2 regions of the Bacillus sp. V2I10 genome follow, and region 2 is predicted to be linked to the other one. Evidence: riboswitches for the same ligand, from Rfam matches in the RefSeq annotation. Region 2 holds a riboswitch; the other holds the start of a gene.
What was found. Region 2 has a riboswitch for thiamine pyrophosphate ahead of QFZ72_RS07095 (MTH1187 family thiamine-binding protein). Riboswitches for the same ligand answer to the same signal wherever they lie in the genome.

Region 1: it holds a riboswitch for thiamine pyrophosphate, as region 2 does, so the genes downstream of both, thiC (phosphomethylpyrimidine synthase ThiC) here and QFZ72_RS07095 (MTH1187 family thiamine-binding protein) in region 2, are expected to answer to the same signal.

Annotation. Positions count from the first base shown of each region.
Region 1 is NZ_JAUSYV010000001.1:939,606-942,750, reverse strand. Features, by position in the region: gene QFZ72_RS04805 (PAS domain S-box protein) at 1-297, opposite strand, end outside; gene QFZ72_RS04800 (spore germination protein) at 477-869, opposite strand; TPP riboswitch at 1,219-1,328, shown strand; gene thiC (phosphomethylpyrimidine synthase ThiC) at 1,450-3,145, shown strand, end outside.
Region 2 is NZ_JAUSYV010000001.1:1,422,594-1,425,738, reverse strand. Features, by position in the region: gene QFZ72_RS07105 (ABC transporter substrate-binding protein) at 1-265, opposite strand, end outside; gene QFZ72_RS07100 (ABC transporter permease) at 282-1,070, opposite strand; gene QFZ72_RS07095 (MTH1187 family thiamine-binding protein) at 1,045-1,335, opposite strand; TPP riboswitch at 1,438-1,556, opposite strand; TPP riboswitch at 1,699-1,800, shown strand; gene thiT (energy-coupled thiamine transporter ThiT) at 1,908-2,480, shown strand; gene QFZ72_RS07085 (hypothetical protein) at 2,731-2,928, shown strand; gene QFZ72_RS07080 (Rossmann-fold NAD(P)-binding domain-containing protein) at 2,946-3,145, opposite strand, start outside.

The sequences.
Region 1 (3,145 bases), 480 kb from region 2:
GTTCTGTTCCATTGAACACGGTGTGTAGCCATTTTTTGTATCGGTAATCCGCTGCTCGATTATCTCTCTATGCTGAGGATCAATTGAATTCCAGATGGGTTTTCCAATCAGTTCCTCCTTGCAGGTGAACTCTAACAGATTCATTGCAGAAGGATTAATATATGTCCACTTTCGGTTTTCGTGAATTAAAAATGCGGTTGGAGAGTTCTCAAGCTGATTAAGATAGACTTCCATTAAGCCATCGAGTTTTTCCTGAGAAAGGACTTTCTCTTCATGAGCCTGTTCCAGATTCTTCATCGCGGTCCATCCCTCCTCCAAGTACATACATATCCTTAATATAACAAAAATTCAATTAATAAGGTACTATCCTTGTGGCGAATAAATAAAAAGCCCGTATCTTATGATCAATACGGAATGTGTTCCTATTTTTCTTGAGATTTCTCCAATCTCCACATATTTAACGACAACACTTCCATCTAGTATCCTAGTCTAATTAAATTGAGATTTTTATCGAGATTTTCTACAAAACTTTCATGAGAGCCGTGAACGACCTTTTCGTTATGGGGCTGTTCAACAGCCCTGCCCTCATGCTGCGTTGCATCAATGGCATAGATATAATCTAAATCATCTACTAAAAATAAACATGCTCCCTTTGATAGTAAATGAATAGCTTCATGGATATCTTTCGTTTTAGCTACGGAAGCAACCTGTACAACATCTTCTGCCTCACCTGACTGTGCATGCTGCAGAGGCGCAATAATATCTTTATTGATTTTCTCAGTCTTGATTAGCGGTACAAGATACAGCAATAACCCTTGCTTCCCTTTGAATAGAATCTTTCTTTGGCCTAAATCATCTGTATGATCCAAATGAGTCAGGATTTTTGCGATATTAACATTAAAATGAGAAGAAACAGGTATATTAGTATCTTTTGGAGGTGCCGTATTCTTTGGCTGCTGTGCCGTTTGCTTTGATTGTTTTTTTTCTTAATAAAGAAAACATACACTTACCCCTCCGTTAGAATCTGTATTAAGTAGTTTCTTAGTATATTGGTAAAAGTATGTATCTGAAATACTTTTGAAAAAAGAAATTGGACTGAAATCAGGTACAATGAACCACATCATTGTTTCTCGATCATCTTCAAAATGTATAAATGTGAAAATTATCACTTGCAAGCTTGCCAATTTACCTGCTATATTGCTAACAAATGAATATTTTTTATTCTGCTGGGGGAGTCCATGATGCTGGACTGAGAGAAGAAAGCAATTCTTTGACCCTTTGAACCTGATCTGGATGATACCAGCGTAGGGAAGCGGTGTGGCGTAGGCCGTTTTTTTGGCTTTTTACACATACTGTTCCAAGGGTTCTGTTCATTAACAGAACCCTTTTTCTATTTCTTTCGCGGGTGCAGATCAAATCTCTACTAAACGATACGAGGAGGAGTTAAGATTGGATTTCGCATTCACTAAACAGTTTGATGGCAGCAAAAAGATGTACAAAACAGGATCAAGAGAGGATATTCGTGTTCCATTTCGGAAAATTGAATTGTCACAGGATAATGAACCTGTGCTTGTTTATGATACGAGTGGTCCTTATACGGATCAATCAGCTGCCATTGATATTAAAAAAGGTTTACCTGAAGTCAGAAGAAACTGGATTTTTGAACGGAATGATGTGGAAGAATATTCAGGGCGCAAAGTTAAGCCTGAGGATAACGGCCGCCAAGGGGATATCACTTCAAATGAAAACGTCTTTACTGGCGATAGAAATGTACTGCGGGCAAAAAAGAATGCCAATGTCACTCAGCTTCATTACGCCAGAAAAGGAATTATTACACCTGAGATGGAGTTTATAGCCATTCGTGAAAACATGGACCCTGAATTCATTAGAAGTGAAGTTGCGGCCGGCAGAGCTATTATACCTGCAAACATCAATCATAGAGAAAGTGAACCTATGATCATAGGCAAACATTTTCATGTCAAAATTAATGCAAATATAGGCAACTCAGCAGTAACCTCATCTATTGAAGAAGAAGTTGAAAAAATGACATGGGCAATCAAATGGGGTGCTGACAACATCATGGATTTATCGACAGGCAAGGATATTCACACCACCCGGGAATGGATTATCAGAAATTCTCCAGTACCAGTTGGAACGGTGCCCATCTACCAGGCGCTTGAAAAAGTAAAAGGCATTGCTGAGGATTTAACCTGGGAAGTGTACAGAGATACCTTAATAGAACAGGCGGAACAAGGGGTCGATTACTTTACAATCCATGCAGGTGTTTTGCTGAGGTACATCCCTCTTACAATTAAAAGAACAACCGGGATTGTATCAAGAGGAGGATCCATTCTTGCAGGATGGTGCTTAGCTCACCACGAAGAAAACTTTCTCTATACTCATTTTGAGGAGATTTGCGAGATTTCAAAACAATATGATATTTCCATTTCATTAGGCGATGGCCTGCGTCCTGGATCGATTGCAGATGCAAATGATGAAGCCCAATTTGCAGAACTAGAGACCCTTGGAGAACTTACAAAAATCGCATGGAAGCATGATGTTCAGGTGATGATCGAAGGTCCAGGCCATGTGCCGATGCACATGATACGGGAAAATGTAGAAAAGCAGCAGGAAATTTGCCATGAGGCACCATTTTACACCCTTGGACCATTAACGACAGATATCGCACCTGGTTATGATCATATCACTTCAGCTATTGGTGCAGCGATGATCGGCTGGTTCGGTACCGCGATGCTTTGCTATGTGACGCCGAAAGAGCATTTAGGATTGCCTAATAAAGATGATGTTCGCGATGGAGTCATAGCCTATAAGATTGCTGCGCACGCCGCTGATCTCGCCAAAGGACATCCAAATGCACAGTATAGAGACGATGCCCTGTCTAAGGCGAGATTTGAATTCCGCTGGGAAGATCAATTTAATCTATCCCTTGATCCTGATCGGGCAAAGGAATATCATGATGAAACGTTACCTGCCGAAGGAGCTAAAACCGCTCATTTCTGCTCGATGTGCGGACCAAAGTTCTGCTCGATGAGAATTTCCCACGATTTAAGAAATACTGTGAAAGAACAGGAAATTGAAGAAGGACTGAAGCAAAAGTCAAAAGAATTTGTTGAAAACGGTTCAG
Region 2 (3,145 bases):
GGCTGACAGCAAAATCAACTTCACCAGAAGCAACGATCTGATCCGCACTGACTCCTTCACCAGGTTCAACTATTTCAACATCAAGACCTTCTTCTTTATAGAAGCCATTTTCTTTCGCTGCATAAATACCTGTATGATTTGTGTTTGGAAACCAATCAAGCATAATCTTCACTTTTTTTAATTCTTCATTAGTGTTTTTTTCCGCTGATCCGCATCCAGATAAGATGAATACTAAACTAAATAGAATAAATAAGAGTTTTTTCATTTTTTCTCCCCCGTAGCTAGTTAGAATTCTTTTGCTGCTTATATTTCCAGGGCATCATGATTCTTGCCAGTATTTCAATGAGTGCAAAAATTATTAAGCTTAAACCTACTATTAAGACGATTGTTGCAAATACTTTATCTGTCAGGAACGATTGGGAGGATCGAGTCAATAGAATGCCGAGTCCTTTGCTTGCACCCAGCCACTCTCCGATAACCGCCCCCATCACACTGTATGTTCCGGCTATTTTTAACCCTGAAAAAAAGAAAGGTGTTGCAGCTGGAAGCTTCAGTTTTAAAAACATCTGTCTGCGGCTGGCTCCAAGCGTTCTCATGAGCTTCACCATATCCCTGTCTATTAAACGGAAGCCGTCAGACAGATTGATGGCGATCGGAAAGAAACAAACGAGCGCCACGACAATTACTTTAGGAAAAATGCCGAATCCGAACCAGATGATAAGCAATGGAGCTAGCGCTATTATAGGAATGGTTTGCGAAAGAACAAGCAGCGGTTCAACTGCTTTTCGAACCCAATCTGACATGTCTATTAAGATAGCAATCAATACACCTGCTGTTACAGCGATCAATAAACCAAGCACTGCTTCCGACAGAGTCTGCAGGATATGTCCGCCTATCGTTCCCCTCATTTCTGCAAGCGTGATGAAAATATGAGTCGGACGCGGCAGAATCCATTTTTCCACTTTTGATGCGATGACAGCCAATTCCCACAAAAAGAGGAATGACAGCAGCACTATACCAGGAAGCGCAATTCCTGAAAGTGTTTTAACGGTATTTCTTAAGTTTTTCATCCATTGTGACCCCTTCTTTTGGACGGTAATGAATTTTCATGTGAGTCATTACCTCAGCGGCACCGGCTGAAATACAGGCATCCTGCGCTTGCTTAACAATATTAATCAGTTCATCAAGCTCTCCCTCCATCACCGTCTCCATCGCACCGACCTCATATTTGACTCCTGATTGCTGAACAACCTCGATCGCTTTGTCGACAATTTCATATGTATTCCCTTCTGATGATTTAGGCAGCACCTGAAATGCTAGATTTACACTGGCCATTCTTTATCCTCCTTAAAATTTATTAATATATGAATATCTGACCGAACGACAAAAAAGGCTGCCACTGGGGCAGCCTTAACGCATTCGCAAAGTTATGGAAAAAATAATGCATCTTCCGCATTCCCTCCGCTGGCATTACCCAGATCAGGTTAAAGGGTCGATACAAGAATCAGAATCAGTATCCTCTCAGCCAAGTTCACTCAGCTCCCCTGCATATATTGAATTCATGGAAACTATAGCAAGGTTTTGGACCCTTGTAAAGACTGATAAAAGAGCTTTCCATTATTTTCTGAAAAAAATCAAAATTTAATCTTGTCGAATTTTGCAACTTCCTGTATAGTAGTGTCTAAATCATATATTGCATTTGACCACTTGGGGAGCCATTCGGCTGAGAGTGAACGTTTTGTTCAGACCCGTTGAACCTGTATAGTTAAAGCTTACGTAGGGATGTGGCGATGGATTCAAGTGATAACCCAACCAAAGCAGTGCGTGGAAACCATCCGACATTCCCCGCATTGCTTTTTATTATGGAAAAAAACAGCCCCGGTCGAATGCCGAAAAGGGGAAGCGCTATGCAGACAAATACACGTTTAGTTTTTTTAGTAGAAGCAGCGATTCTATCAGCCATTGCATTTCTGCTTGATTTAGCAACAAGCTTCATTGGCAAAATGCCTCAGGGAGGGTCAATCTCACTTGCAATGATTCCAGTCCTGATCATGGGTTTTCGCCACGGATTAAAAGGAGGACTGCTGACAGGCTTTTTACTTGGCGTTTTGCAGACAATTATGGGCTACACCACAATTGTACATCCAATCCAGGGTTTTCTTGACTATTTTGTCGCATTTACCGTGGTAGGTGCAGGAGGAGTATTCTATAAACAAGTCCAAAGCTCTTTGAATCCTCTTAACAGAGGACGATTAATTGCTTACGTAGTGGCAGCAGCTTTTCTTGGAAGCTTCCTTAGATTTGCGGCACATACACTTGCTGGAGCTGTATTCTTTGCAGAATTTGCAGGTGATAAGCCCGTTCTGCTGTATTCAGCCGGCTATAACGCTTCCTACATGGTGCCTACATTTATCATTTGCTCAATCGTCTTAGTATTGATGCTCACTGCTTCTAAATCACTTGTCTTAAAAAGAAAATAGATTCTGCCAAAAGCACCGATGTTTTTTTCGGTGCTTTTTTATACTATCAAAATTTATATAATCCCTTCCATTTATTTCTATTCCAGCGCCCAACTCCTCAGTCAGAACGGATCCGCCTAAAAAGCCAGTACTTTTCCATCGGATCCTTATCTGTCTTTAGGAGCTGATCTAGACCATCCGCTTTTCTTGTCATAAACTCTCTATCATCGGCATGTACTAGTAGTAATAGATTTCTTATGGAGGACAAATGATGAATCTATCCTACTCATTGATGATGATAACTTTTTTATTGTCGATTATTAATTTTCTATATGGTTATTTTGAAGCGATAAGGATCAGCAACGAAGAAGAATTAGTCAACGGCTGGTCTATGATTTTCTCTTTCCCGCTTGGGTTTGTATTCGCCTATTTTGCTTCGGTATTTCATCAGCAGATTTTACCTCACTAAAAAGAAACGCGACACTGTCACGTTTCTTTTTTTATTGCCTCAATTAATTTCTCTAAGTACGGATCCAATTTCTCAAATGAGTATCCAGCACTTTCAGCCTTTGACACATTTAGTGTCCAATCACCTGATAATCCATAAGGTGAAGCATTCTCTTTCGCAATCTCGCCTGTCACAATCGCTTTTTTCCCGACAGCATATCCGATTTTATGCAGAAGAT